2 regions of the Francisella sp. LA112445 genome follow, and region 2 is predicted to be linked to the other one. Evidence: riboswitches for the same ligand, from Rfam matches in the RefSeq annotation. Region 2 holds a riboswitch; the other holds the start of a gene.

Region 1 (16,654 bases), 120 kb from region 2:
CAACAAACTTAAGCCTGAAAATAAAAGTGAAATAAAGAAAGATATTATAAGTTTAATAGAAAATAGTCCTATAGAAAAACATTTAATGATTTACTATCACTTTAGAAACTATTTTGCCCATAACCATGTAAATGTAGATGAACTTATTTGGTCAGAAAGTGGAGAATATATAAGGACAATTCTAGAATCTGCAATAATAACTATCTATTTTGTTGCTACTTTCAAAAAATAACTATAATAATGTTTACTCTTTGTTTTCCTTTAAAATATCCAACCAATTAGAATAAAAAGTTACTCTATCATTTCTCCAAGAGTAATCTATATTCCCATTATCATTATAATAATTATATGGTTTTGCTATATCATCAGTTATAGCTTTATCTCTTAGATACTCAGCTTCTAAAGTACCTTGTGTGTATTCTAAATGATTAAACATGTATGTTATATTGTGGGTTTTATCAACTAAGCAATCTAACCCATCTATAGGCGATGCTAAAATAACATCCGTATACTTTAAAACATTGTTATCTTTTATTGTTGTTTGTCTTGATATACAAGCCTTAAGTTGACCCTCTACACCTTTTAGCAATGGATGATCGTGCTTAATAGGCTTATGCTCATACACCCCAAATAACTTATGATCTAAACATTCTTTTTGGATATCATATAAATAGTTTAGTCCTGCTTGGGCAGCCCAGCAAACTAGCATTAGTGATATATTATGCTCAAGACTTTTTGCTATAATTTCACAAACTTCTTTATAGAAATCGACATCTTTAAACTCTAGTAACTCTACAGGAGCGCCAGTGATAATAATACCATCTAGATCGTCAAAATTATAATCTTGCCAATTAGCATAATTTTCACTCAAATAACTCTTATCTACTCGCGTGCTTGGCCTTATCAAAGAATGAAAAAACACCAAATCGACAACTATAGAGTTATTCTGTGAAAGCACCTCTCTCCATTGCTCTTCTGTCTCTTTTACAGTAGGCATTAGATTTACAACAGCTATACGAAGATGCTTAATACTACTTTTCTTAAAGCTAATTTTACTTGAAAAATTTATCTTCAAGTCTTTAAAATACTCAGATGACTTTTTCACTCTTTCCCTCATCACTCACCTCCGCACACTCTAAAGCTTGTTTTAAATCCTCAATCAAATCATTAGGATCTTCTAGACCTATAGATAATCTAACTAAACCATTATAAATACCTGATTGTATTTTCTCTTCTTCACTTAATTGAGAATGAGTTGTCGATGCTGGATGGATTATCAAACTTCTAGCATCACCAATATTTGCACAATGAGTAAATAATTTTGTTTGTTCCACAAGATTCTTACCTGCTTCAAAACCACCTTCTAGCTCAATTGTCAGTAGTCCTACTACGCCTTTAGTAAAGTATTTATTAGCTAAGAGATTATATGGAGAATTTACTAAGCCTGCATAGTTTACTTTTTTAACTTTTGGATGAGCATTTAAAAACCTAGCAACTATCTCAGCATTTTTAACATGTCTATCTAGCCTAGCACCTAAAGTTTCTAAACCTTGAATTGCCAAAAACGCTGTGTATGGACTAAGTGTAGCACCAATATCACGTAAGCCCACAGCTATACCTCTAACAGTAAACGCAAGATTACCAAAAGATTTAGCAAAAGTAATATTATTATATGAAGCATCAGGCTTTGATAATAGTGGAAATTTGTCACTAGCTGCCCAATCAAAAGTACCTCCATCAATCACAGCACCACCAACTATAGATCCATTACCACTTAGATACTTGGTTAGTGAATAAGAAACAATATCAGCGCCATGCTCTAATGGGTTTAGTAGATATGGTGTAGCAACTGTATTATCCACAATTAGCGGAATACCAGCCTCATGAGCAATTTCTGCAAGAGCTTTTATATCAGCAATAACTCCTGATGGATTTGATTGCGACTCGATATAAAGTGCCTTTGTATTTTCTTGGATAGCATCTCTAACTTCATCAAGTCTATTTATATCAACTAAAGTCGACTGCCAACCAAACTGTCTAGGGAAAGTGTGTGTTAGTTGCGTCGTAGTTCCACCATATAGATATTTAGAAGCTACGATATGATCACCGCTTTGAAGTAGATTTAGTAATATTAAAAATTGTGCCGCATGTCCTGATGAACAAGCAAAACCACCTGCTGCACCATGTAAATTAGCTAATCTTGAAGCATACTCATCTACAGTTGGATTAGTTAAGCGTGAATATATACTACCAAATTCTTCTAGTGCAAAAAGCTTCGCAGCATGCTCTGTACTTTCAAATACAAAGCTAGATGTTTGATGTATAGGTGTTTGTACTGAACCACTCTTTTCTGGAATTGAACGGTGTACGGCTAAAGTTTCTAAAGAATATTTACTCATAATAGTTTTCTCCTACTTATAAGACTCTTTAGCTTGGGAAAAATCTGAGAGATGGAGGATGAACATCCAGCACCCTTTTAGCAGATTGTTTTTCGTGTCCGCAAGCTGAGTTATCAAATCAACACGTCTATAAGCCTTAGCTTATAATTCTATATGAAACTAAATTTCATACTTTTAGCATAATCATAAGATTTAGCATTGTCAAACAGTTATATGCCTCTTTAAAAAAATTTTTAAGAAATGCTTTTCATAAGTGATCACTTGTTTATCTATGATTTAAAGCCTAATTTAGATTTTAATTTTGAAATAAGCATTGGAATAAGAATATCTTTTTTCATTTGTTTCCACGGTTTAATAATAGCTTCCTTAAACGAATCTCTTTGCCAAAGAGTTTCTGTATACCTTTTTATAAATTGATTATCTCCCCATAAATATTTTCCAAGATTTAAGAAATCTAATCGCCATAAAAATACACCTAAATAAATATCTATAGCAGAGAAGTCTTTACCTAAAGCAAACTCATTATTATGGTTTTGCAAATATTCGCTTAGTTTAGTTATAGCTTGTTTTGTATCTTGTAAAGTTTGCTCCATTAACTTTGGATTATGAACAATATTATTTATTTTTGAGACAGCTTTTAGCTTATTTTCAAAAGCTCTCCTTAAAAAAGGATCATTTGAGTGCTTCTTTATCTTTTTTTCTAAAATTTCAATCTTATTTTGATGGCCATTTTTAGAAAGAAATCGAAACATAAAAGGTCTTTTAGCAGCCGAAACATCGCCATAAGTTAAGGCTTCCGCATCAATTTTATCTACTAATGTTTGTAAATATTCAAACTCTTTTTGAAGCTCTTTATCTACAGGAAATAGTGTGGCATGTATTGAAAAATACTTATCCGCGAATTTAGTAATGTTATAAGCATCATTTGTCACTTTGCCATCTATAACAAGAATAGGTACAACACAAAATGGTGAGATTCTTACAAACTTAGGATCATACTGCTGGTAGGCATTATTTATTAATACAAAATGACTCTCATACTTAGCATTTTTTTCAGCTAATGCTTGTCTAGCAATCTGTGAATAAAGTGAACCAGGAAAGTGATATAAATGTACTCCTTTTTGCGGAGCGTATTTACTATACTTTTGAGTAAAGACCTTTTCTTTGAGGTCTTGCATTCCATATTTAAATTCGTTCATCAATCAAATCCCCTTTAACGAATTGTACTTACAGTATTACAAATATAAGAGTCCTTGTCACCTTAAAACCACTGTTTGGTGGGCATTATATAGTTGGTAACATATGAGAAATATGATGAAAATAATTATTTTATGAGATAGTTTTCAGAAACTTTTACATAATTTCTTTTGTGTAAGATTTTGCTCCAAGCTCTTTAACAATATGATCATACAAAGCTCGATGAACTTGGTAAGTAGGATGAACATGATCCCAAAATGCATAGTTTTGCGGATTATTACACATACTTCCTGTATAACCAGCATCTATAATACTTTGCATCGAAGGCTGATCTAATAGTTCGGTCATATTAGCTCTAGAATTATCTTTATCTTCTAAATCATTATATGCTTTGTTTATTTCTGCTTTCTCAGATAAAAAATATCCTCCCAACCAGCATGAATCTTTAATATGCTTTAGACTTATATCAGCATGATATTTCTTATTAAAGTTCTTCGTATCATTAACCATCTCATTAAATACTGGTGCAATATCTATAAATTTCATATTATGCTTGTCAGCATATGTTTTTAAAATTTGATTGTGCTTTATATATATTTTTTTCAAGACATCTTGATTTTTTAGAGACTTCGACTCACCAGTTATACTAAGATCTGGCAAACCTATAATAACTACCTTTTTTACTCCAACTTTCTCAATAGCAGATATAATGCCATCTGTAACTTGCTTTACCGCACTATCAATATCTCCCATTTTTGGATTAGATGTTAGATAGTCATTCCCACCTACAAAAAATATAGCTAGTTTTTCTTTGATATTATCATCTGAATCTAAGTTAAGATATAAACCAATCTGATCATCTAGCACATACGGTGTATCATTATCAGCCCACTCTGGAAATACTATAACTGAACTACCTCCCACAGCATAGTTATTAACAGAAATATTATTTAGATATAGCCTATTTGCAAATTGCTCTGACCATACTTCACCATTAGAAAACATTCCTCTATAGTACGGTGTAGATTTCGGTAATAGCTGCAAAGAGTATTTATAAAGATTACCTTTATCACTTAAGCTATCACCAAATATTAGAACTTTTTTAATACCAAATAGTAAACTATTAAAAGTATCTATCTCTTTATGGCAAGCTGAAATTGTAAAGCTTGGCGTAATTAAGCTGCCATTGATGAGTGTTTTTATATTGATAGAATAATTAGTCCAATAGTACTCATAACCATCATTATGTAGTCTATGGTTTACCTCTATATTGCCAATTGCATCTTTAAATAGCGCTTTATTTGCACCCTTCTCACCAAAATAGAAAAAAGCATTTGATAGTTCATATTTAACTGAACCATACGAGTTTTTTGATTTGAAATCTATATTATAATTTGAAGTTGTCGAAACTAGGAAATTATCATTAGATAATACTTTAGTTACGTAATACTGATAAGGTTTAATGACCTTCTTAAAACTATAACCACTATCTTTATCTGTGATAGTAAAAATAGCATTTGTACTACAATTATTTTCTAGCATTAAATGAGTATGCGCATATCCAAATGATTGTTTTGCCAAAACAGTACAAAAAACTAATATAGCCAATTTTATAAAAATATTTCTTGTCATCTTTTAAATATAGGCAGATTAATCTATATATTGTAAATTAAAAAGCTAGATACCAATACAAAACTTTTTAAAAAATAAATCCATATGAATATAAGAATAAATTATGTGCAAAAAGATATTCCTTAATAACTATACGATTTTTTATGACTAAAATTTTATTCAAACACAACTGATCTATTTCTACCTTGAGATTTAGCCTGATACAAAGCCTTATCCGCAGCTTCTAAAGTTTGCTTTATAGATAAACCACCCTCATTAGCTGCTATACCACAACTTATAGTATATCTAATATCATGACCATTCATTATAAGCTTTTTTTTCTGTGCCTCAAGACGTATTCTTTCAGCAACATTTTTAGCATTATGCTTATCTGTACCTGGTAGAAAAATTATGAACTCTTCTCCACCAAATCTTACAGCTAAATCATCACCACGTGAATGTTGCTTAATTATCTTAGCTAAAGACACAAGAACTTTATCACCATGTAAATGAGAAAAGTCATCATTTATTTTCTTAAAATGATCAATGTCTAATATCACAATTGCATAAGAATCTTTCTTAGTATATACAGAAGCATGAGCATCAAAACCTCTACGATTAAGTAACTGTGTTAGAGGGTCTGTACGTGAGACATCGACTAAAGCAAGCTCATTTTTTTTGATATCTGTTACATCTCTTTCTATAGCTGCAAAATGCGTAACTTTATTATCCTTACTCAAATGCAAAGGAAATATTGATATATCAATCCAATAAGGTTTATTATCTTTTGAATAATTAAGGATAGTTTCTCTTATTACCTTTTTAGCCTTTAGAGCGTTATGTATCCGATATAAAGCTTTTTTATCAGTATCTTTGCCCTGTAGAATCCTAGGAGTATTACCAATAAGCTCATCTATGCTATATCCTGAAATATCTTGCATATATTCATTAGCATAAACAATTTTTGGTCCATAAGGTCTCTCAAGATTATGCGCACTTGTTATTAAAACACCATCATAAGCATTATCAACAATCTCTTTAAATGGTAGTTCATACTCTTTTGAAACATCTGTAAAAGACACAACTACTTGCTCTTTGTCAAAATGTAGATTCATCAAAATCCATATCGGATGACGAGTCTCTAGATCTAAAACTCCTATTAGCATGCCATTTAAAGATTTTTTAGTGCGAATAGCTATACTTACTGGATATTCACTCGGATCAAGAACTTTACCTGAAGGATCTATAAATGCCCATTGAGAACCAAAAATATCTTTACCAAGTATTTGATCTTTAGTTAGGTTTAGAATACGCAGAGCTTCTTTGTTTACATATGATACAGATGTATCTATACCATGCACAATAACCCCTGCTGGTAAATTATCGAGAAGTCTCTCGACATTTATTTTAATAGCCATGAGGTTATTCTATTGTGGTTGCCAAACAATATCTAACTCTTTCGCGGCTTTGACATCATCTAAGCGGCGAGATGGTAGATTATACGGAGCCCCTTTTAGATACTGAGGATTTTCCTTGGCGATATCTCTGATTTCTACCATCGCTTGGATAAACTTCTCCATACTATCAACATTTTCAGTTTCAGTAGGTTCTATCAACAAACATTCTGGTACTAATAGAGGGAAATACATAGTAGGAGCATGCACGCCTCTATCTATCAAACATTTAGCAAAATCTGTAGCTGTCACACCATAATTCTGAAATTCTGGTTTTAATGTCACGATGAATTCATGAGAAGCTCTTCTATCAGGATATGCTATTGTAAAGCCTTCTTCTTTTAGACGAGCCATCATATAGTTAGCGTTTAAAGTTGCAATTTCAGAAGCCTCCGTTAAGCCATTACCACCTAACATTGCACCATAGATATATGCTCTAAGCAACACTCCAATATTACCATTAAATGCGGATAATCTACCAATAGTGTTTGGTACATCTTTTTCTTCTAACCATACAAACTTATCATCTTTTTTACCAACCATTGGTACAGGTAAGAACTCTTTTAGTTTGTCATTAACAGCAACAGGACCAGCACCTGGGCCACCACCGCCATGAGGAGTTGCAAAAGTTTTATGCAAGTTCATATGAAGGACATCAAAGCCCATATCACCAGGACGTGCTTTACCCATAATCGCATTTAGATTTGCACCATCATAATATAGCAAGCCACCAGCTTCATGAACTTTCTTTGCAATCACAGCGATATTTCTCTCAAACACACCTACAGTTGATGGGTTTGTAAGCATGATACCAGCAGTTTTTGGACCAAGTACCTTATCTAGAGCTTCAAGATCAATATCACCACATCTCTTAGTTGGAATCTCAATAACTTTTAGACCACAAACTTTTGCAGTAGCTGGGTTTGTACCATGAGCTGCATCTGGAACAATAATTTCATTACGCTCAAAATCACCACGCTTATGATGATACGCTTTGATCATAGCCACACCAGCAAACTCACCTTGAGCACCAGCCATAGGAGCAAGTGATACACCTGTCATACCTGTTAGTTCTTTGATCAAGTCTTGCAGATCATATAAACATTCTAAAGTCCCTTGAGCACTTTGAGCACTTGCATAAGGATGTCTTTCTAAGAAGCCGGCTAGTGATGCATACTTATGTGCCGCACGAGGATTATACTTCATAGTACAAGAACCTAATGGATAAAAGTTCGTATCTATACAAAAGTTCTTACGTGATAACTGTGTATAATGTCTGACTACATCTAACTCTGCTTGCTCTGGTAAAATAGGTTTTTTAGAGCGTAGCATATCCGTTGGAATATTTGAAACATCGCCTTTCTTACTAGGCATTACAGCTGGTGAATTTACACCTCTAGTTTTTTCAAAAATAACCATTTTCCTAACCTCCTAACATAGCTAAAACTTTTTTAGCTGCAGCAATATACTCAGCATGGTCATCTGCTGTATGAATTTCTGTAGAACAAATCATAATAGATTTTTCTAAATCACTACTATATTCTCCTAAGAAATAACCTGCATCTATACCTTCTTTTTCCATCTCTGTTACAAATGTTTCAGCATTAACAGGTAAATCAATAACAACTTCATTAAAAAATGCATTTTCAAATCTAATACTTACACCATCTAGTTTAGATAATTCATTTGCTAGGTTTGTCGTATTCTCATGAGATACGCTAGCAACTCTTTCTAAACCTTCAGCACCAAGCAGACTCATATAAATAGTAGCCGCTGTTACCATAAGACCTTGGTTAGTACAGATATTTGAAGTAGCTTTTGCACGACGGATATGCTGCTCTCTAGCTTGTAAAGTTAAGCAAAAACCTTCATTTCCATCTAGATCAACAGTTCTACCAACTATACGACCTGGCATTTGACGAACATGAGGCATTTTACAAGTCATAAAGCCAAAATATGGACCACCTGAAGCTAAAGGTACACCCATAGGCTGACCCTCACCACAGACTATATCAGCACCTTTCTCACCCCATTCTGCTGGTGATTTTAAGATTGCTAATGACATTGGGTTTGTTACAGCTATTGCTAAAGCGCCATGCTCATGTGCCCAGTTTGTAAGGCTATCAACATCGGCAAGTTGACCTAAGAAGTTAGGGCTTTGGATAACTACTGCAGCATATTGAATATTAGCAAAATCAGCCAGCTTTGCTATATCTGTCTTACCATTTTTAGAGTCTAGACTTACGATATCTACCTCAATACCTTGATGTTTTGTAATAGTATCTAGTACATTTAAATATGTTGGGTGTAACGCCTCAGCAATTAGGACTTTCTGTGATTTTGCTTTTTTATTAGAGCGGATAGCCATAAGTACAGACTCTGCTAATGCAGTAGCTCCATCATACATCGATGCATTTGAAACATCCATACCTGTTAAGCCAGCCATCATAGTTTGAAACTCATAGATAACTTGCAAGCCACCTTGAGAGGCTTCAGCCTGATATGGTGTATATGCTGTATAAAACTCCCCACGAGCTACAATATCCCATATAGCAGATGGAATATAATGACTATATGCGCCAGCCCCTATATAGTTTGTATTATGATGATTTTTGTTAGCTCTTTTTCTAGCTAGATTCGCTAGTTGTATCTCATTGATGCCATCAGGAATCTTTAAAGTTTTTGCTCTTAATTCTGAAGGTATTTCATCAAATAGCTGATCTACAGAAGATGCTCCTATAGTATCAAGCATTTTTTTAATCTGTTCTGGTTTATGCGGAATAAAAGACATATTTCCTCCATGCCTTTGAATGAAAATAATTAATTCATAATAAAATTAGTCATACTAAATATTAATCAATTTCTGAATTACTAAGGTTTTAACCTTGGATCTTTATTTTAAAATACTAAGAACTGTTTAGTCTTCCATGACTTTTGCATAAGCATCAGCAGTTAGTAGATCAGCTAACTGAGACTCATCAGAAATTTTTAGTTTAAATAACCAACCATCTTTGTATGGCGCATGGTTTACTTGAGATGGATCATCTACTAAAGATTCATTTACTTCAATAATTTCACCGTCAAGTGGAGAGTATACATCTGATGCTGCTTTAACAGATTCTACAACACAAGTATCATCACCTTTAGAAAACTCTTCCCCAACCTCAGGAAGCTCAACATACACTAAGTCTCCAAGTAATGACTGAGCGTGCTCTGTAATACCTACAGTAACTTCATCACCCTCTACTTTTATCCACTCATGCGACTCTGTATATTTTAATTCGTTAGGAATATTTGACATTTTTATACCTCCAAGTAATTAACTAATTTAATTTTTTATTTACAAACTCGTAATATTACAATTTTAAATTTACTATCATTCAAAACTCAACCTAAATCCTCGTAGAGTAATCTAAGAGATCTTGAATCAAATTTAGAATGATATCAATACTTTATTATTAGCTATATCAAAGATTTACCATTTTTAACAAATCTAGGTTTTACAATCTCAACATCTAGCTCTTTGCCACGTATATTTACCTTAGGATTAGCGCCTTGTTTTGGTACATATGCTAAAGCTATAGCTATTTTTAAAGTTGGTGAAAAACTACCACTTGTAATATAGCCCTTCTCACCATTGTCTAAAACTATCTCTTGCCCAGCTCTTAAGACACCTTTTGATCTAAGAACTATACCAGCCCACCTAGTATCAACGCCTTTTGCTTTTTTAGCTAATAGCGCTTTTTTACCAATAAAATCCCTACCTTCATCAGATAAGTCAACGCTCCAACCAAGACCTCTTTCTAAAGGTGTTGTTGAACTATCCATATCAGAGCCATATAAATGCATCCCAGCTTCTAACCTAAGCGTATCTCTAGCACCAAGGCCAGCAGGTATCGCACCATGTTTTAATAAGTTATTCCAAAAATCTATAGCTTGATCTGCTGGAAGCATAATCTCAAAGCCATCCTCTCCAGTATAACCAGTACGTGCAAACATCCATCTACTAAAAAACTTAAATGAGAATGGCTTAAGGTGATCTAACTGCTTAGCAATATCTGATGTCACTACATGCTCAACTACTTTAGCAGCATTAGGACCTTGGACAGCTACTATAGCCAAATCTTCTTGAGGAGTTATCTCAACTTCAAAACCTTTAGCATTTTCTCTAAACCATGCTTCATCAGACTCCCTATTACCTGCATTCACAACAATTCTAAAATTATCAGCATCAATTTTATATGTAATTAAATCATCTACAATTCCTGCTTCATGATTTAGCATACAGCCATATTGTGCTTTATTACTTACTAGTTTAGCCACATCATTTGCTAGGATATGACGTAAGAATTTTTCAGCATCCTTACCTTTGATATCTACAGCAAGCATATGCGAAACATCAAACACACCACAGTTTTCTCTAACATTATTATGCTCTTGAATTTGTGAGCCATAGTTAATTGGCATTGACCAACCTGAGAAATCAACCATTTTAGCATTTGCAGCAATATGCGCTTCGAAAAGAGGTGTTTTTAACATAAGATTACCTACTGAATTTAAACTCTAACAAAAGACACTATACATCTTTTTATAGCCTTTTATAAGCATTTTTTCTCAAAAAAATTTACTATTTTTATTCATCAAGAACTTTTATATACAACTTACCATCTTTAGCTCTCTCTGGGCCATGAATATCTGTATCAAATCCTGGTAGCATTGAGCCTATTTTTTCTAACATTAGTAGAAAGTCTAAGATTACCTTTGATTCTGCTGTTATTCTCTCTCCTGGGAATATAACTGGAATTCCTGGTGGATAAGGAAGTATCATAACAGCACAAATATGCTCGTAGATCTCTGCTAGAGGAACTTTTTTAACTTTACCCTTTAATAACTTTTGAAAAGCTCTATGCGGATTTAGCTTCTGCTCTGGTAAAACGTTAAATGCATGATACATTAGGTTTGGCAAATTTGCATCACGCATATATTGATGTAGCTGCTCACTAATCTCTTGTATCCTCTTATCATCATAAAACTTTGGATCTTCAGCATATAAAGTCGGTAACATTTTTTCTACTAAAGTATTTTCATCGTACATTTGTTTAAACTTATTTAATACAGATATAAGTCTTACAGATTTTGCTTTTGTAGTTCCTAGACTAAATATAAACAATAAAGAATAAGGTCCAGATTTTTCAACAACAATATCATGCTCATCTAGAAATTTAGCCACAACATCTGCTGGAACACCCCACTCTTGGACATCATTATCTTTTATACCAGGAGTTAAAATAGTTATCTTAATAGGGTCTAATGATAAAAAGTCATCATCCACATTTTTAAAACCATGCCAGTTATCAGCATTTCTAAGTGGCCAAGCTTTTTTGCTTGATATATCATCAGGCTGCCAAACATCAAAAAACCACCCATTAGCCTCCGACCTTAGTTTGACAAGCTCTCTTCTGAAGTCTATAGCTAGATTAATAGTTTTATCTATAAGATTATAACCTTGTTCGCCCTCCATCATTGCCGCTGCCATTTCTGTACTTGATACTATTGGGTAGAATGGCGATGTTGAGGTATGCATCATATAAGCCTCATTTAAAACCTCTTCATTATAATCACCTTTGATATGAAGCATCGATGACTGACTAAATGCTGCTAAAAGTTTATGTGTTGACTGTGTCTCAAAAACTATATGTTTAGATTTAGGCTCAATCTGCATTGCAGTACGATTTTCATAGATTGGATGAAATATAGCATAAGGAATCCATGCACTATCAAAATGTAATTTTTTGACTTCTAATTCATTATGAATTGTACTAGTATTATACAAAATTCCATCATAGGTAGAATTTGTTATAACCGCATACTCCGGCCATTTATCTGCAATATTACTATTTTGTATTTTCTCTTGGATTGTTTCTCTCTGAAACTCACCTTTAGAAATCCCTCCAATTATGCCATAAGCATTTCTAGTTGGCTTAAGATATATAGGATTAACATCAACCATCATCATAAGATGAGTTATAGACTTATGACAATTTCTATCAACTAAAATAGTATCACCATCAGCAACACTATACATACCTACTATCTTATTAGCCGTTGATGTACCATTAGTTACAATAAGAGACCTTTCTGATTTAAAAACTTTTGAAATATATTCTTCAGCATCCTTATGTGCCTCTGAATGATCTAGTAAACTACCTAGTTCTTTCATTGAGATAGATAAATCAGTTTTAAAAATATTCTCACCATAAAAGTCATAAAACAAAGCACCTACTGGAGATCTTTGAAAACCGTAACCACCCTGATGCCCAGGCGTACAAAATGCCGAGTTAAAATCTCTTGAGTATTTAAATAACTCATATGTTAGTGGTGGCAATATATCATTAAAATAATTTGTGATAGTTTTATGAATAAAATCCGAATCCTCGCCAGCTAAGGCATCATACTGTATAAAGTTAATATTTAGATTAAAATCTCTAAGATTAAGTTTGATACTTTGATTATAATCAGAGGCTACAAATATTGGTAATTTCGTATTTAAATGAGCAATATTATGAAAAGCCTCCACGTTAAAGCTTGCTCCATCTAATACAATACAGCATATCCTAGAGTTCTCCTCAAGAATCTCAACAACCTCTGACATCTCATCAAGAACTAAAGTATTATAATGATAACCTTTAAGATCCCTTTCAATTTTTAATAAGAATTCTTCTTTATATGATTTTAGAGAATCATTGTAGACAAACACCACAGTTTTCATAGTTTAAGTAACCTATAAAAATATAACTATCTAACAATTCAGTATACTAAAAGTTGATTAATTAATAATACTTTTATTAAACAAAGATAAAAAATAAAGGTTATTATGAATGTTGAACTAATTGGATTTCACCATCTACTAGTCTATAGATCTTATTCATTCTTTGAGCTAGTTTTTCATCGTGAGTCACAATCACAAAACTAGTGCCAAAATCATCACTTAACTGCTGCATTAGTTGGAAAATACTTTCTGATCTTTGGCTATCAAGATTTCCCGTTGGTTCATCTGCTAAAATACAATTTGGATTAGTTACTAATGCTCTAGCAATCGCAACTCTTTGACGCTCTCCACCTGAAAGCTCTGCCGGTTTATGATTTGCACGGTGATCTAGACCAACTTTCTCTAGTATTTCTTTTGCACGCTTTATAGAGTCTTTTTTATTATATTTCTTTGTAATTGCTAAAGGAATCATAACATTTTCAATAGCTGTAAACTCCGGTAAAAGATGATGTAATTGATATATAAAACCTAAGTGTTTATTACGCATTATTGCTCTTTTGTTTACTGACTGATTATCAAACCTTTCACCCATTAAATACACTTCACCAGAATTACATTTATCTAATCCACCTAGTACATTTAATAAAGTAGTTTTACCAGAGCCTGATAAACCTAATATAGCAACTTTTTCACCTTTTTTAATCTCAAGATTAATATCTTTAAGAATAGCTATATCATTTTTAAATTCAGTATATTTTTTTGAGACATTTTTACAGTTTAAAACAATATCACTCATATCTTAGCGCCTCTACTGGTTGAACTCTTGAAGCACTCCAAGCTGGATATAATGTTGCTAAGAAGCTTAAAAACATCGAAACTAAAGTCACCTTAACAACATCTGAGAACATTAATTCTGATGGAATATAATCAATCAAATAAACACTTGCATTTAAGAACTGTCTACCTGTAACATGCTGAATAAAATTAACAATTTCTGTAGCATAAGTTGATAAGATAACGCCTAATAATACCCCAATAATTGTACCTATCAGTCCGATTATAAAGCCTTGATATATAAATACTGTAATAATCTGACGTGATGACATTCCCATAGTTCTTAAGATAGCAATATCACTACGTTTATCTGTAACCACCATCACTAAAGATGATAGTAAGTTAAATATTGCTACTGTTATTATCAATAGCAATATAAAAAACATCATTGTTTTTTCCATCTTAAGTGCATCAAAAAATGATTTATTCTCATCCGTCCAATCACGAGTAAAGTAATAAGATGACAGCCCTCCATCATTTAGCTTATTTTTAATAACAGGAGCATCATAGACATTTTTTGTACCAAGCTGTAATGACGTAATAGCATTTCCAGTTTCAAAAACTTTTTGAGCATCTTTGAGATTAATCATCGCATAATAAGCATCATACTGATAACTTACAGAGAAAATACCTGTCACTGTGAATTGTTTGATACGAGGAATCATACCCGCTGGAGTTAAACTAACTTTTGGCACTATAAGAGTAACTTTATCACCCACAGATACACCCAAGTTACCCGCTAAAACACTACCTAAAACTATATTATAGCCCTTACCATCATCTAAAGATGACAAGCTCCCATCAACAATATGCTTCTTAATAGGCAGGACCTTAGTTTGATATTTTGGCTCTATCCCTTGAATCTGCACAAATGCAGTTGTACTACCTCCTGTATTTGCACTAAGTAATCCTTGAGACTCCACTATAGGAGCAGCTGAAGTAACCTTAGGGTTATTTGCTAATATCTTCTTTGAAAGTGATTGCCAATCATCAAGCTTACCACCCATTTCATATACTTTTAATGGAGGCACCATCATTAAGATTCTATTTTTAATCTGTTGATCAAAACCATTCATAACAGACATTACTGTTATTAAAACTGCAACGCCTAATGATATACCAAGAAATGATATCGCTGAAATAATAGATATAAACCTATTACGCTTCTTCGCGCGAATATATCTTAAGCCAATAAATAACGGTAAACTTCTAAACATTTAATTTTTTAATAAGAAAAATTGTATTATAGGATAACATATTAGGATATGAAAAACATTTCAAAAATATTTACCAAGATTTGTTCATCAAAAAATCCTGCTACCTTTATTAAAATTTAATTGTCCTTGTTAAATTTACATAATTGTCATACCTCTTTTTTATCTTATAATTAAGCAAGATCATCTACTGTTGAAAATAGGAGGCAAAATGAAAGATTTATTTAAATCTCGAATTAATTATATTTGCATCTATTTAGGAGGGTTAGTTATAACCTATACAAGTATAACGTTCTTAATCTTAGAAACGATGTTCTAAATACAGTTGATATATTTTGGCTACACAAAGTCAAGTGCTGCACCCACACGCTATAACTCTAAGCAGCACTTAGATATAAATCCCTTAAAAATCAAAATATATTAACTGTATTTAAACAACTCTTACCAACGCTGGAAAATTTCCATACAGATATCTTTAATAGCCTTACCTGTTTGCTGTGTTTTCTCTAGATCTTGAGCATGTATGTTTGTTAGTACAATAGTATCAAACGGTCGAGTTTTATACTCAGGAAGTAAATTAACTATTTCATAGTTTTCCTCACTTGGCTCATCAAAATACTTTTCAGGAAGCAGTCCTATTCCATAACCTAAACGCACAAGATCTCTCAATTGAACCAACACATCTGTAGCAAAGTTACCATTAATTACAACTGAATGCTCTTTATTATCATCATCAAGCAAATTCCAGCGTGTTTTTGACCAAAGATTTGTATATAAGCAATTATGATCTTTAAGGTCTTCTAATTTTTTTGGTTCACCATACTGTTTTAAATAATCTTTAGAAGCAAAAATCTTCATAATATCTGAGCGTCGTGTAACAATATTCCAGTGATCAGGATTTATTGCATGAAAGAATAGATCTTCTGTTATACAAATATCAAAATGTTGAATAAAGTTTTTAAGTTTAAGAATTTCACGCTCCATCATATTAAATGTATATGTTGATAACTCAATTTTAATATTTGGGAATTTTTCTTTTAACTTAGGGTAAATGTTGTAAATAAAAAAATACGAAAAACCAATAGACAAAAATATTTTGATAGGAATATTCTCATCATCAAGGTTGCTAATATTACCCTCCACATCATCTAATACTTTTTCAATACTCTCAAGATG
Region 2 (16,654 bases):
TTGGAACTACCAATCAATAGAAAAGAATTACCAAAATTTAATACGGACTGCTTACCTAAAGTTATAGCTGATTATGTTGAATATTCATCTAATGTAATGCAACAGCCTAAGCAATATATCGCTACAGCAAGTTTAGTTAGTATAGCTGGATTATTGGGTAATAAAGTGTGTTTAGAAGTTAATAGTCAAAAAGCCTATCCTATTCTTTGGGGTATGTTAATTGGCGATAGCGGTACTGGGAAGACACCTAGTATTAATGAGCCATTAAAGTTTATAAAAGAAATAGATCAAGATAATTTAAGAGCCTACGCTAAGGAATTTCAAGCTTATTCAACTGCAAAAGATATTTATGATATTGAATTAAATGAATTAAAAAATAATTTTAAAAAAGCTGAAAAAAATAAAAAAGAAAGTATAAAAAATGAGATAGTAGATTTTGGAAAATTAAGTCCAATAAAACCATATTCAAGAGAGATAATATTAAATACAGCCACCAAAGAGGCTTTCCTTAAGAAAATATCAAATGATAGTCCAAACGGCTTATTACTTGAAATTGATGAGTTGATGGACTTTATAAAGTCGTTAGTTAGGTCTGAAAAGGTCGAGGATCATAAACTTTATGTGGAGGCGTACAATAATGGGGAATTTAAAAGTGAAACTATATCTAGAGGAATGCAAGTGGTAGATAATGTAACAGTTTCTATTATTGGAGGCGTACAAACATCAAGACTTTTAGATTTTACTAAAAGTTATGATGGAAGTGGTCTATTAGCAAGGTTTCAGTTGATTCCACTAGCTGAAAAGCAGTTAAGAGAATATAGAGAGCCAAACATAAGTACACTCTATACTTTGCCATATCAAAGTATGTTGAATGAGCTCAATAAAATTCCCCAAAGATTTAATATCATTGATAATGAAAGAGTTAAATCAGAACCTAAGAAATACAGCTATACTAAAGAAGCTAAGAGTTTATATGCAGATTGGTTTGATAATAATGAAAAAGTAAAAAATGAGAGTGGGCAAAGTGATTTAATGATAGAGTATCTAGGTAAAGCTAACAATACTTTCCATGCTTTAGCTTTAATATATCATTTAGCTTATAAGAATAGTGGCAACCATATAAGCAAAGAAGTAGTACAAAAGGTTATAGCTAGTCTAAATTACTTTTATGATTGTGCAGATTATTTATATAGTGATAATTTTAATAAATCTTTAGATTTGGCTAAGAAGATAGTAGATATAAAACCTAAATTAAAAAATAAAAATGGTTTTAGTATTGGAGATATTACTAGAAGTAAAAGTAGTTTTAGAGTCTTAGGTAAAGACTTAGTGCAGGAGGCTTTAGATGTTTTGGAACAATATCATCATATTAAGAAAACTAATAACAAAGGTACTAAATACAATAAGTATTATTGGTTATATTAAATTTATTTTCTAATCTTTTAATATAATCAACACATTTAACACAATATAGTTTAATCCCCTTAAAATAAAGGCTTTATTATGTGTTGATTATCTAACACTTATATAACACAAAGTTTAAACTTGTTATAAAGTATATTATAAATACAGTATAATTAACATTTATAGTTTATAAATATTGGGTAATGACAACAAGTATAGGAAATGCTTATGAGCTTAATTGATAGAATATCTAAGCGGTGGGCTACGAGACAAAAAGCTTCACGCATAGAAGAAAAGTTAAAAATAAGAAAAATAAAAGCAGCAGAAAGAGAACAAAGAAAGCTGAAAGAAGAAATCCTAGAGAGAATAAATAATGTCATAGAAAAGTGTGATAAAGACACTGTTGCTGGAATAAATGTAAGTTTTTTAAATGATTGCGATTACTCACAGCTCACTGGTTGGTTTAGATGTAAAGATGATTTCTTTAAAGATATTGCTAATATAGTTTTTATATTTCACTTGGCTGAGTATTATTTAAATAAATATGTCGATATATATTTTAACCAAAAATTTCTTCCAGCTATGGAGAAATGTCGGAATCTATATCAAGGAGAAGAATTCTTTCCTAAAGAAGAAATTTATAAAAATTTAATTGTAATGTGGGAAAATCAAGATTTACATAGAGATAATTTAGAAAAACTTAGTAAAAATTATGAAGAGCAATATTTAGGTATTGAAAAACTTAATGAAGCTGCAGAAGAAGATACTGAAAAAACTATTAAAAATATTAAATATATAGAAGAGTCAAAATCTAATGGTAGACTTAATCAAGAACAAATTTCACAATATGATAATATTTTAAAAACATATGTAGAAGCATGGTCAGTTAATAAAAGAACAGCAATAATATTTTGGGAGGATGAAGATTTTAAAACACATCTCAAAGATCTAAAATATACTGAACAATACAAAATACTTAAAAAAATTGAAAGTCACTCTTTTGAAGCTTACTTTTTAGAAAAGGTAATTATGTGTATCAATACCTATTTAGCTAATAATCAAATATTTTCTCAAGAAAAGATACCATATAAGTATAGTATAGATGACTACTTTAACTATAAAAAAACTTATCTGCAAGAAAAAGAGAGAAATGAATTAGAAGATTTTTTTACATCTGAGGGCAAAAGGGTTAATGCTAGTAATGAATCTAGTGAAGAGAAAAATAATATTCTTAAAATAGAATCAATCGATCAAATGAATGGAGCTGAGTTTGAAGATTTCTGTGCAAAACTATACCAAGCTAAGGGATATATAGTAGAGCAGACACCATTAAGTGGTGACCATGGTGCAGACTTAATCGCAAAAGCACCCGATAATAAAGTATATGTAATCCAATGTAAAAGATATTCTAATACAGTTAGTAATACAGCTATTCAGGAAATATATGCTGCTAAATCATATTATAATGCTGATTATTCTTGCGTAGTTACAAATAGCTATTTTACTCAAGGAGCGAGAAAGCTAGCTAAAGCGACAAATACTTTGCTTGTAGACAGAGACTCATTAATATTAGATATTAATTATCTACAAAATGTACTTTAATTAATAATACTTATTTACCTTGCTAACGATAAATAACAAACCCTTAAAATTCATGTAAAAAATACTTTTTTATAGTTAAAGGTAAGTCAAAATATACAACTTAATGCTCTACTTTTGGCATAAATAATAAATTAAAGCTTATCTGAAACATTATCAATGTATATCAGAAGTGTACTTTAAAGCATAATCAATATTATTTCACTACATAGTAAAGTATAGGCTACTAGTGATAAAAGTAGTATGGTTAATGCTTTATAAAAATACATAATTATCAATAGCCTTAGTAGTCAAAAACAATCTATTAATGTACTGCTTTTAATAGTAGTTAGCTATATATATCAGATAACCTAAAATAAAAGTGTTATTTGAGTGTTAATTATATAACACATCTTAAAGCGTTATATATGTTGGTTTGAACTACGTTGTGTTAATTGTGTTAGCTTTTAGAGAATATAAAATATTAAGAGTTTATTGGTACTACCATATTTAATACTTATATGAGCATTAAGTTTATGATTGACATGTTTTGTGTGTTGTATTATTCTTAGTTGTAAGGCTATTTAGGTGGCTGACAAATTTAACAAAAGCTATAAGTGTTGATACATAAGGCTTTCAGAGAGATAGTTATTGTCCGGCCCCGGCACCATTTTTATTATTTTTTTTAAATGTTCTTTACGTTTCCTAACTTACAGATTGTGATATGATACTTATTATGTATTTTGATTTGTGTTTTGTAAAATAGGATTATTGAGTGCAATATAATACAAGAGTATTTAATCTCTTTAAACGAACTACTCAGTCATATAAGTTTCTTTGGGGTTTAGCATTATTAGAGTTAGCTAATGATGATAGTGTGATATCAAATAAAATTAGGTTAGATGATATTTTAGCTTATGCAGCTGTATATGCTTCTAATCTTGCTACTAAATATAAAGTCAGATTGAGTTGTAATAGTGATAGTATATTTGAAAAAAATATATTAGAAGCTCACTCAAAAACAAAAGATTACAAAATTAAATTTACACAAATATATAGTAAAGATTCTAGAGAAATTATAAAGAAAGATTTTCTAAAATATGTACCATATAGATTTCAATCAAGTTTTTTTGATATAAAGGGTAATGATAGTCAAAAGCAAAGACACTATGTTGATTCTATTGACTCTAATAATAATCGGTATTCAGATATACTAATTTATCAAATAGATTACGATAATGAAAGTTTGATTTTAAACCCCAATTGGCGTGAATATCTAAGAAAAAATTACTTACTATTAAAAGCATATATTACTCAAGAGTTTGCTAAATATCTCGCTAAGTATAATGTTGATGTTCCTAATCTAATGCTTAAAGTTGATCCTGTAGCTGATAAAAATAGAGAAAATCTAACTAAGCAGAGAATTATTTGGAATGATTTTATAAAAGATAATCTCAATATTTACGATATTTATGATGGTTCAATCTTAACTAGTTTAAATCAAGGTATTGATTTAGATCACTATGTACCTTGGAACTATGTTGCTCATAATATGATTTGGAATTTAACACCAATTAAATCTAGCCTAAATAGCCAGAAATCAGATAGGATTTTAATAGATGATAGATATCTTAGTAAGTTGGCTAATCAGCAATATCAGTTATATGACTGGGTCAAATCAAATAACAAAACTAAAGTTATAGAAGACTACACTATAGTTTCTTTGAATAACTTAGCAAAGGATAGTTTTATTAATAGTTACAAGATTATGATAGGGTCGTTATGCCAATCTGCTATTAGACAGGGGTTTAGTGAATGGAAGATCTAACATATGAGTGCTAATACTAAAAACTACTATGATGAAAAAGCATTAGAGTATGTTGCAAATACTGCCAATGTAGATTTTTCAGATTTATATGAAAGATTAAATAAATATATGACTGTTGTTAAAAATGCTTTAGATATTGGTTGTGGCTCGGGCCGTGATGCTTTGTATTTCGCTAATAAAGGTATAGAAGTTACAGCAATAGATTTCTCAAGCAATATAATTAATGAAGCTAAAAAAATAAACAACCATACAAATATTGAGTATATAGCAACAGATATCGAAAACTATAAGACTAATGAGAAATATGATTTAATCTGGGCTAATGCTTCTTTATTGCATCTAAAAAAAGATAAGCTAGTCGAGGTGCTTAAGAATATTAAAAAAATGCTAAGCACAAAGGGGTATTTTTATTCATGTTTTAAGCAGGGTAATAATTCTGAGATTGATGATTTAGGTAGGTATTTTGCATATTATGATGAACAAATACTAAGGAAAGTATTTGAAAACTTAAACTTCAATATTAGAGATTTTTTTATCTCGTACGATAAAACAGGCAGGAATGTTACTTGGCTGAATTTTGTTGTATCTAACTTTAAAGGGTAGTTTGATTACAAATTATTCTTACTCTTTGAAGTGGCATTGAATTTAAATGCTTATCAACAACACCATATCTATTAGTTAAAACATCATGTGGGACTTTTTCAATAGTCTTAACCTCTATCATTTAAGTACTCTAATATTCTACTAACCGTACCATTTATTTTTCTTATCAACTCAAGTTTAAAAAAACTCACAGCTAACTGCTGATTATATTTATAATAATAGGTCTTTGACTTTGTTATAATTATTAATAAATCTGTAATAATTAAGTCTATTTTGAAACTACTAAAATTCTATAAAATGCATGCATCTGGTAATGACTTTATTGTGATTGATCAAAGAGATAATTCTCAGCAATTGGCAGTAAAAGATATCAAAGCACTATGTAATCGGCGCTATGGTATTGGTGCAGATCAACTTTTGTTATTAAAAAGCTCTAAGTCAGCGATATGTCAAATGAATATCTTTAACCAAGATGGAACAACTGCTAAGCAGTGTGGTAACGGCTTAAGATCGGTGGCTTATTTAATGTATCAAAAACATAATATAAGACATTTTGAAATTGAGGTTAATGGTGCGTTGCATCGCTGTGAAATAATTAAAGACGATGAGGTTTTGGTTGAGTTTCCCTTGCCTCAGATTATAAGTAAAAAGCCTTCGTTAAATATCAATATTGACTATCTTGATGCGATGGAGCTCTCTGTTGGTAATCCTCATCTAGTTTTATGGTTGAATGAGCTTATAAGCTTTGATATTCCAAAGTTAGGAAAGTGCTTGCAAAGTGCTTATTTACCAGAAGGGATTAATGTTCATTTTGTTGAATGTGTGGATCAACATACAATCAATATCCGCCATTTTGAACGTGGCTCAGGAGTGACACCATCTTGTGGAAGTGGCTCAATTGCTAGTGTGTATTCGGGTGTAACAAGTGGTTTGATTGAAACACCGGTTATAGTGAAAACTGCCACAGATAGTTTTCAGATAAATTTGACTGATAAAGCTTGTACACTTATTGGCAATGCGGTGTTAGTATTTGAAGGCAATTATTTTTTGGAGGAATAAAATGAATATTAGAGAAGTGCCACTTCGAAAAACGATCTCAGGGTTAAGTCATAGCCTCAGTGTTATTGAATATACGGTCGATAAACCAAAGGCCAGTATTTATATGCAGGCAGCGCTTCATGCTGGAGAGCTTAATGGCATTGCTATTATTCAAGCATTACAAGCATATTTAAAAGAAAATCCTGTTGATTTTAATTTCAAACTTATTCCGTTTGCAAATCCTTTTGCAATGGATGTGAAAGTTGGAGAGTATACATATGGCCGCTTTGATGCCAAAACAGGTGATAACTGGAATAGAGGATTTAAGAATCTGTTAGAACCTATCGCTGATAAACCAAAGATCAATCTAGAGCGTTTTATCTATGATAATAGTACTGATTCATTTGATTTGGTCTGTAGTAAGTTTACTAGTTTGTTAAAAAAGCGCTTAGAGCTGCTTTTGAGCCTAGATTTAGCCCCTTATGAAAGACTTGCAGCATTGTTACACTATGAGGCAATTGATGCAGATTTTAGCTTTGATTTACATAATGATTCGATTTCCGTGCCTTATATTTATGCGCCAGATTACTTAAATACAAAACGTCTTAAGCATTTTAATAGTGATTATTTTGTCTTAACTCCAAATGAGATTAGCACGTGCTTTAATCAGGCAATATTTTATCCATGGTGGCAGTTAACAGATACATGGAATAAAATTAAAAATGATAATAAGCTTCCGCCAAAACATGCCTTTACCTATGAGACAGGGAATAAAGAAGACTTTGATTTGTGTACGGCAAAAAAACTATTATCAGGAATCTTGGCTTATATTGGGGGCGATACAGTCCCTGCTGGCGCAATTAAGTATGCTTGTTATGAACGTGACTTTTTTCGTATTCGTGCGCAAAATGGAGGCCTTATTGATTATGATGATAGTAAGCTTGGTCAGGTACTTACATCAGATGAGCGAATTGCACAACTTTATACAAAAGAGCATATTGTCTCAGGAAATGCACCGATAGAGATTAAGGCGCCTTGTGATAGAAGTGTACTCATAACTAGAACGTCATCATCAAGTGTGCATGAGGGTGATGAGGTTGCTAAAGTGATGAGTAATATCTTTAATATCGACTAAGAGTGTGTTTAATGTAGAAACTTAAGTATCTAGCTTCTCTTTTAGTTGTTAAGTGGTTTATCAGAAATTGATAAATGACATAATTAGATGTATGGTTAGCTATTTTAAGGTTCTAATGATGACTCTCTCGATTGACAATATCCTGAATATCTTATAGTATTAATTTTAGTCGTGATTTAATTCAACTTGCAGCGACTTAAAATAACTTGCTAAAGCGTTTCAAAATTATCATTTGATAAATAGTTCTAGAGATGTCTTTTGCATTAGTTGATATTACCTAAATATAAAAATACAAGAGGGAAAACTAATGAATAATAGTCATAAAAATCAAACACATTTAGAAGTAACATATAAAAAAATCTATAAGGATATCGTTGAGCTTAGCTTTGAAATAGATATCTTAAAAAGAGATATTAACAAAATCGATTATCAAATCACTTATGACCAGATTAATAGGTATTTAAATTTGCAAAGCTTATATAAAGAGATTGCTGATGAATATGAAAATCTTATAGATAACTGTAGGTTTGGGAGTGTGAAGCTAGACTTTAAAGAAGTTATAGATATAACAAAAGTAGTTGAAAGTAAGTTAGAAAAGATATTTGAATCTTTATCGGATAAAAATAAATACTATCTATCTAAAGTTTCTGAAAATAGGGTTTTATCACTTTCTGCTTTAAAAAGAAGATATGATCTAACAGTAAAAAGTGCAGGTTGGGCGTCAACTAAAGCAATATACTTGGTTTCTCTTTCTCAAGAAATTCAATATAGAGCAAATTAAAGCTTAGTTTATCACATTAACATAAATGGGTTAGTTTCGTAAAATAAATTGAAGATCTCAAATAGGAAAATCAAACTTCCCATGGCTACAATATATGTATGAGAAAAATATATTTTAAGATCTGTTTTTGTACTGAGAAACATTGGTGTGTAAATAAATATTATAACAGTAAATATTGAGGCATATTGTAGTACAAGAATAAATTCTGAAGGATATAATACGGTGAAAATTAATGGAGGTATAAAACATATTAATAATAAGTTTAAACTGCTTAAATGTTTATTGTAATTACTAAATAGGTCGCGGATGTAATGTGCTAGAGATATACTAACTCCGATAAATGATGTGACTATTGCAATATGAATAAACAGATTTAATGCTAGATTTAGTATATTAGATCCCGATATTTCTTTAATCTCATAAATTAAGCCACTTGGTGTATAGTTATTTGATAAAAAAAGGCTATGGAAACTATATGGATTGTGCTGAGGAACTACTCCTAAAGATGCAAAAATCCATATTATATAAATAACTAAAACTATTACACTACTTATTAATATATCTTTTTTTATACGTTTAACATCACCTTCTTGATACTCATAAACAAAAGGGATTACACTATGAAAGACGAATGCTGGTAAAATAGTTGGAAAAGCATATATGATTGCGGATGTTCCTGAAGGAGCATCACTTAAATAATTAGTATTTATATAAAATAACATAATTACTACGGCTATTATAAAAAATATAAATTTTAAAATAACAAGAATTCTATTTGTATAGTCACTAGCTTTATAACTAAATATTAAAGCTCCAAATATTAGTATGAAAATAATTGAAGATATTCCAACTTGAGATTCATTTAAATTATTCGCGCCATCTATACTATATAAAAGTGAAGAGCCTTGAGAAATATAGCTTGATAACATTGAATAAAAGAAAAGTAAGTAGATAAGAGTAAAAAATATTAAGTATTGCTTTGGCACTTTTGAGTACATTATTGATGTGAAATTAGCACCAATAGGATGTTCAGCACAAGTATTTAAAAGTTTTATAGCTGCAATATACATTATAGTCCATGATAAAATCAGGAGTATGATTGCCATAAAAAAGCCACACGCTGCAACAATCAATGGTAGCGACAACATTCCTGCACCAGTACTTGTACCAATTATTAGGAAAATTGAACCAATAGATCTAGAGTTCATATTAAAAAATAACTATGAGAGTGGACTTAAAAATATCATAGCTTATTTTAATGATAAATTATAGTTTGTTAATAGTTATACAAATTAATGTAAACCTAAAGTGTAAGTATTTACTAAGTATATAAGATAATCTTATAGGAATATTAAGAACTATATATTTAAATATTGGGAAATTTTTAATCATAATAGGAGTGTGAGATATAAATTTAAACGAGAGGTTGATTAAAATGAAAAAAGTAATATTTTCTATATTAATAGTGTTAAGTTTAAATTCGGCTGGTTATAGTTATGGGCTGGCAAATCAAGTATCTAGTGACTCTTTTCCACCTCCAGTAATAGAGTTAGCTTAAGATATAAGTAAAATAGTAATAGTTAATCCAAATACCCTTTGAAACCATTTCGTCATTCTATAGCTTGACCATAGGATCTACTCATTATAGTCTTAAATTAGGTTCTACGAGCAAGTCCTAGAATAGCATGCATCTTTGGGACTAACTATATAGAAATAAATCTTTTAAAGACTAAAAAATTTATTGCATAATTTAGTTGTTTGAATATTGATATTAACTTGAGGTTAAGCTTTAATAACATTATTTAAAAGGATTAAAAATAATGATCAAAAAACTAATAAGCTGTGTATTTATTTTTCTTATACTATTTAACTATGGTTTATCTAGCGATAATACAGCTAAAGCTCCTGTAAATACTCAAAATACTTCTAAAGACACGCAAGTTAGTGATAAAAGTACTTTAAATAAAATTGTTGTTACACCTATTAAAGATATTGGTATCGGCGCTGCGTCGCTAATTATGGCTCCAGTAGGTGCATTCGTTGGGCTTTTTAAAGGGGCTACGATGTCGCAACAAATCCTTTATAATGGAGAACATCATTCTGGAGATAGTGACATAGTTAATATCGTTGTGGCTCCAATTGCAGCGGCAGGATTTGCTTTAGGAGGAGCTATTTATATGGTATTCAAACTACCTCAAGAAACAGCAAAATCTTTAAGTCAAAAAGAAGATAATTAATACATTCTCCTAGTTTAAAGCTAAGTTTCTAGCTTACTACTTGTTTTAGATTATTGATAATAGTATTTTATTACCACATACTATAAGAAATTATAAATAATGAAATTTTTTAAATATACACTTTTATTATCAAGCATAGTAATGCTACCTCTATCTAGTTTTGCAGATGGAAATCTTTGTAATCTGTATATAAGAGTTAAACCAAGTGTTTATAATGACTCTGATAGGGTCGTTTTTAATATGACAAATACTAAAAAAGATCAAGACTATAGAAATATAGCTTTCTCAGGACAAACTAGGGCTAGTGTCGGTGAAGTAGAGTGTGGTGATGATTATAATATTTATGCTACAGCGTTGCCAACTCCTAGACGTAAATTATCTTCACCACCTATAAAGTCAGTATATACAAGTAATCCAATAGCTTTAAATCATGATATTGATATTTCTTATCCATCAGATTTTACAACAATTGAGTCAACACCTACTGAAGACGAGACTATTATACCCAAATAGAGTCTAAATATTTAGCTAGCAATTATTGCAAAATCAACTTTTGAAGAGCATTATAATTACTATATTTAAATAGTTTCTGTGGAAAATTTCCCATGCATATAAGCGAACGTAGAAAATGGTATATTGGTTTAGGCATTTTCGTAATAATAGTTTTATTATCTCTTTCTTTATTCCATGCTTCGATATGGTTTAGTATAGGTTTTATAGCGATCTTAGCTGTAATAGCTATATATGATCTTACTCAAAAGAGTCACTCGATTTTAAGAAACTTTCCGATACTTGGCCATATCCGTTATATTTTAGAGTTTTTACGTCCAGAAATTCAGCAGTATTTTATTGCTGATAATGAAAGTGAAAAACCCTTTAACAGAGAGCAACGTTCTACTATTTATCGTCGAGCTAAAGGCGTTAATGATACAGGTGCCTTTGGTACAGAGAAGAATATTTATGAAATTGGGTATGAGTGGGTAACACATTCATTAGCGCCAAAACACTTAGATGAAGTCGAAACTCGTGTTAAATTTGGTGGTCCTGATTGTAAGCAGCCATATATGGCATCGCATTTAAATATTTCTTCGATGAGTTTTGGAGCACTATCAGGCAATGCTATTATGGCTTTAAATAAAGGTGCTAAGCTAGGTGGTTTTTGTCATAGTACTGGTGAAGGTGGTTTGACAGATTATCATCTACAAGGTGGTGATCTTGTATATCAAATTGGTACTGGATATTTTAGCTGTCGTACCGAAGATGGTAAATTCTCACCAGAAAAATTTGCTGAGAAGGCTAACTTAGAAAATGTAAAAATGATAGAAATCAAACTATCTCAAGGAGCAAAGCCATCTCATGGTGGCGTTTTACCAGCTGCTAAGATTACACCAGAGATTGCTAAAATCAGAGGTGTACCTATGGGTCAAGATGTATTATCTCCCCCTGCTCATAGTGCTTTTTCGACACCGAAAGAGCTTTGTTATTTTATAAAAGAGCTAAGAGAGCTATCAGGTGGTAAGCCTGTTGGGTTTAAGCTATGTATAGGAAGCCATATTGAGTTTCTGGGTATATGTAAAGCTATGTTAGAGACTGGTATAAAACCAGATTTTATAACTGTTGATGGTGCAGATGGTGGAACAGGAGCAGCTCCTGTAGAGTTTGCTAATCATATTGGTATGCCTTTAGAAGATAGTGTAGTCTTTCTTCATAATGCTCTTGTTGGTTGTGGGATCCGTGATGATATTCGAATCGTAGCAAGTAGTAAAGTTGCTTCAGGTTTTGATATGGTGAGATTATTTGCTATGGGCGCTGATACTTGTAATTCAGCTCGAGCAATGATGTTAACTATCGGCTGTATTCAGTCTCGCCAATGTAATAACAATACTTGTCCTGTTGGAGTGGCTACTCAAAATCCACGTTTAGAGAAAGCTTTAGTTGTAGATGAGAAAAAACATCGTGTTCACAATTTCCATAAAGCAACTATTAGATCATGTGCTGAGATTATTGGAGCTATGGGCTTAACCTCTGCTAAAGATGTTGGTCCTGAAAATTTGAAGAAGCGTATATCTGTAAATGAAGTTAAATCATATATTGATTTGTATGACTTTATCCCTGAGAACTGTTTAGTCGAAGGAAATATTCCAAAAAGTTTCCAAAGATCTTGGGAGAAAGCACAAGCATCTTCATTTTAAATAATCTAATTTTAAGAATTTTCTTTGAAAGTCTCGTAACTTCCTGTTTTTGCAAAACTAATCTTATAATCTGAATTTGATAATTTATCTATACGAACACTATCAATATCTAGTATTTCTAATCTTTGATTGGTAAGAAGTTGTCCTTCTTGTAGAGCTAAAACATCTCTCAATAACCATTTAGCTAGAGCTCTGTTGGGATTAGTCATTAAAGCTTTTCCATTCTCTTGACATATTTTCGCAGATAAAATCTCTTTATTAGGTAAGTGTAACTTAAAAGAGGTATTTTTATCTGGAAAAAAAATTATTATATTTTTTATATATTAATTTTGGAACAGGGATATAAACTTCTCCTACATCTCGTTTTCTACCATTAGCATTCCATTGATTGAGTTGACTTCTTTCAGAGACATTTCCATAATCTTTTCCATTTCTAGTGCTATAAAGAGGTAGGTAAACGTATTCTTGTGCGACAGCATCAGTTTTCTTAGCAGTTTGTAATATCTTTTCAAGTTCTAGAAGAGGATTTTTAAGAATAGTTATTGGGATAAAGTTGCTTATAGAGTTTATAGAATCAAATTGCTTAAATAGAGTGCTTTTTGTTAAATTGAATTTATATTTTGCTTTTTGATCAGTAAATTAAAGAACTTTTTATGTATATGAAGAAGCTATCCACACATTATATAATCATCTACTATATCTTCTAATAAGGCATCATCTTCACTCATGACTATTCTACTTTTTAATTTGTTAATCCAATTTTTTATTTCTTCTTCTGAATTTAGTTTTTCTAAAAATAGATAATCATAATTTTCGCTAATAATATAAATATCATCATTAAAACTATCTGCATATGATTCTCTATTCTGAGAAAGTATGTCTAGGAAAATTTTTAATTTCTTTTGAAAATTTAGCATATGGGTTTTAATAGGTGGTATTCTTTTGTTGATTTTGACATTATTATCTTTTCTTCAAAAGAAAGGTTTTTGATGGGGTTTTCTATAGATAGTATCCTTGGAGAATTATTCAGATTCATGATTAGAGTTACTATGTAATTATCTTTATATTCCAATGCTTTTCTGTACTCTTTTTCTGTGAGTCTAAATGTTCCTTTTTTCTCTCTAATACCTTTAATTTCAGCTAAATAAAAATCATTTCCGACATCTACTTGAAAATCATAACCATCTCCATAGAGTCTTGCATCTTCAAGTATGCCATCTCTAAAAATATCTATCGAATTATAGTTATTTATAAAGTAAAGTTCAGCTTCTAAGCCTGTCTCTTGTAATTTTTTGAATCTAGTTTGAGATATTGGTTTTATATTACTGCTTATGTCTTTAATTTTAAAGTTCTTCTTCATATAAAATTTAAGAGTACTTACAAATTCTTTAACATTTTCATTCCCAAATAAACTATCAATTAAAACTTTTCTATGAATATATGTATTACCTTTTTGCCACCAGCCTTTTCGAGGATTTGGAAAGAATGGATCAAATAAGTCCATTCTATTTTTGATCACACCTGTAGTTTTTGCTATTTTATTTTTGACACAAAAGTTATAAAAATCTGTTTTAGTAGAAAAGCCAAATTCTTTTGTAAAGTCATTATCAAATTTAGATAAGCCATAACCTATTAAATTTAGAATTTCATAATTCTCATGTTTACTTGTACTCATCTCAATTTAGCCTTTTAGTAAAATGTACATTGTATATATGTGGAGATCGAATTATAGGTATTCTTATTCCTGCGATATCAGCAAAAAGGTCAATAAATTTATATTTTTCTAAATACATTTGATAGAATTTTTATTATTAATAGACAAAGGGTATTATATCAAGAATATTCTTATTATTTAATTGAAGTATTTTATATATGTCACTATATACCTATCCATCAAATAAGCTAGAGTATTTGGTTAGAGTTTTATCTAAGCTCTTAGATCTTGAAGAAAAAGATCTATTTATACCAACACAACTGATAGTTGGTAGTCGTGGTATGCAACACTGGTTGAGTATGCAGTTAGCAGAAACACGAGATATTGCCATGAATCTCAAGTATGACATGATTAATGGTTATATCTTAGATATTTGCTATGAGCTGACTAATAAACATGAATATAAAAAAGCTTATACAAAAGATATATTAGCTTGGCGAGTTTTTAAACATTTAGATGATATTGATAATGATAAGCTTAAAGAATATTATAAAAATAGTGATCTAAAAAAATATCAATTATCAGCAAAAATAGCTGAAGTTTTTTCAAAATATCTAGCTTATCGTACTGATTGGTTAGAAGCTTGGGAACAAAACAAACTTTTAAATCCTGCTAGAGAAGAAATAGATGAGCCTTGGCAAATGCAACTCTGGCAAAGACTGGTTGCAGAGATTCCAGCAACTCCATATAAAATACAAGCTCAAGCATTAGAGTTATTAAGCAAAGAAAGTCTGAAGAATATAAATGTTCCTAAGAGTATCTATATTTTTGGTATAAATAGTATTTCAAAGAAAAATCTTAATTTTATATTTGCATTAGCTAAGCACATTGATGTGAATATTTTGTATATTAATCCATGTAGTGAATATTGGTATGATTTGAAGAAAGATAAAGTTTCTGCTTGGTTAGATAATGATGATTATGAGATACAGCCACTTTTAGCAAATTTTGGTCAGCAGGGCAAAGAGTTCTTTAATGAGTTATTAGATAATGAAGAAAAAAATGAGCTAGAAGTATTTGAGAAGTTTGATAAGGATTGTTTGAATTTTGAAAAGCTTGAATATAATAATCAAAGCCAATTAGTCAGTTTACAACGTAACTTACTTGAGCTTGATTGTCAAAACTACTCACAACAAAAAGATATATCAATAAGTATCAACTCCTGTCATAGTCCTCTTAGAGAAGTACAAGTGCTGCATGATAGGCTCTTGGATATGATAAATGATAATCCTGATATTAAGCCTCGCGATATTTTGGTAATGTGTCCGAATATTGAGGATTATTCACCATATATTGATAGTGTTTTCTCTAGATATGCGGAAGATAAAAAACTACCGTGTTCAATAGCAGATAGAACACTACTTGATTCAGAGCCATTAGCTGCTAGTTTTATAGAACTTCTGCAGTTGCCAGAGAGTGATTTTGAGGTTAATAAAATATTAGATTACTTATCAGTTCCAGCAATTCAGCATAAATTTAAAATCTCAAATGAGCAGTTAGAAACTATACGCTATTGGTTAAAAGGGGCGTGTATCCATCATAGAAATGATGGTGAGACATTCTCATGGAGCTGGGGTCTGAAGAGGTTAATGCTAGGATTTAGCTATAGTGATGAAAACTATATTATTAATGATAGTTTGATGACTATACCTATTATCGAGGGTAGTGAAGTAGCTGAATTAGGCGGACTATATGAGTTATTAGAGCTTTTAGCAGCTTACTCTGAGGAACTACTTGAAACTAGAAGTCTTGAAGATTGGCATAGCTATCTTTTAGAGATGTTTGATAATGTTTTTGATATCACGCAAGAAGAGCAATACATAGCTAAAAAAATAAATAATATTATAGCTAGGACAGTTGAGACTGCTAAAGAAATATCTGCTAATATACTTATTGATTTATATACTATTAGATATTGTTTAATCTCGCAGTTATCTGAGCCAATTATTAATAACCACTTTCTTAATGGTAAAGTTACTTTCTGCTCAATGACGCCAATGCGAAGTATACCATTTAAGGTTGTGGCGATGCTTGGCTTAAATAATGGTAAATTTCCACGCCAAGAGTCAGCAATTAGTTTTGATCTAATGGCAAGGCTAGGTAGAAGAGCTTGTGATAGAACTAAACGTGATGATGATAGGTAT

The links. A riboswitch is a leader RNA that binds a small molecule or an ion and turns the genes downstream of it on or off. The one in region 2 is predicted to bind S-adenosylmethionine.
Positions count from the first base shown of each region.
Region 1: it holds a riboswitch for S-adenosylmethionine, as region 2 does, so the genes downstream of both, FIP56_RS08245 (O-acetylhomoserine aminocarboxypropyltransferase/cysteine synthase family protein) here and FIP56_RS07710 (hypothetical protein) in region 2, are expected to answer to the same signal.

Region 1 covers NZ_CP041030.1:1,695,011-1,711,664, forward strand. The annotation lists gene FIP56_RS08235 (hypothetical protein) at 1-232, shown strand, start outside; gene FIP56_RS08240 (homoserine O-succinyltransferase) at 245-1,105, opposite strand; gene FIP56_RS08245 (O-acetylhomoserine aminocarboxypropyltransferase/cysteine synthase family protein) at 1,089-2,399, opposite strand; SAM riboswitch at 2,456-2,534, opposite strand; gene FIP56_RS08250 (glutathione S-transferase family protein) at 2,669-3,598, opposite strand; gene FIP56_RS08255 (SGNH/GDSL hydrolase family protein) at 3,753-5,177, opposite strand; gene FIP56_RS08260 (sensor domain-containing diguanylate cyclase) at 5,384-6,625, opposite strand; gene gcvPB (aminomethyl-transferring glycine dehydrogenase subunit GcvPB) at 6,635-8,080, opposite strand; gene gcvPA (aminomethyl-transferring glycine dehydrogenase subunit GcvPA) at 8,085-9,452, opposite strand; gene gcvH (glycine cleavage system protein GcvH) at 9,579-9,962, opposite strand; gene gcvT (glycine cleavage system aminomethyltransferase GcvT) at 10,124-11,200, opposite strand; gene ldcC (lysine decarboxylase LdcC) at 11,295-13,430, opposite strand; gene lolD (lipoprotein-releasing ABC transporter ATP-binding protein LolD) at 13,534-14,226, opposite strand; gene FIP56_RS08295 (lipoprotein-releasing ABC transporter permease subunit) at 14,219-15,481, opposite strand; gene FIP56_RS08300 (LysR family transcriptional regulator) at 15,920-16,654, opposite strand, start outside.
Region 2 covers NZ_CP041030.1:1,575,755-1,592,408, reverse strand. The annotation lists gene FIP56_RS07740 (DUF3987 domain-containing protein) at 1-1,425, shown strand, start outside; gene FIP56_RS07735 (restriction endonuclease) at 1,633-3,006, shown strand; gene FIP56_RS07730 (HNH endonuclease domain-containing protein) at 3,758-4,810, shown strand; gene FIP56_RS07725 (class I SAM-dependent methyltransferase) at 4,814-5,413, shown strand; gene FIP56_RS10420 (hypothetical protein) at 5,403-5,534, opposite strand; gene dapF (diaminopimelate epimerase) at 5,687-6,472, shown strand; gene FIP56_RS07715 (succinylglutamate desuccinylase/aspartoacylase family protein) at 6,576-7,586, shown strand; SAM riboswitch at 7,745-7,820, shown strand; gene FIP56_RS07710 (hypothetical protein) at 7,894-8,367, shown strand; gene FIP56_RS07705 (aromatic amino acid transport family protein) at 8,379-9,575, opposite strand; gene FIP56_RS10415 (hypothetical protein) at 9,803-9,925, shown strand; gene FIP56_RS07700 (hypothetical protein) at 10,188-10,604, shown strand; gene FIP56_RS07695 (hypothetical protein) at 10,704-11,117, shown strand; gene FIP56_RS07690 (FMN-binding glutamate synthase family protein) at 11,210-12,796, shown strand; gene FIP56_RS07685 (hypothetical protein) at 12,808-13,005, opposite strand; gene FIP56_RS07680 (hypothetical protein) at 13,465-13,713, opposite strand; gene FIP56_RS07675 (DUF3883 domain-containing protein) at 13,707-14,471, opposite strand; gene recC (exodeoxyribonuclease V subunit gamma) at 14,669-16,654, shown strand, end outside.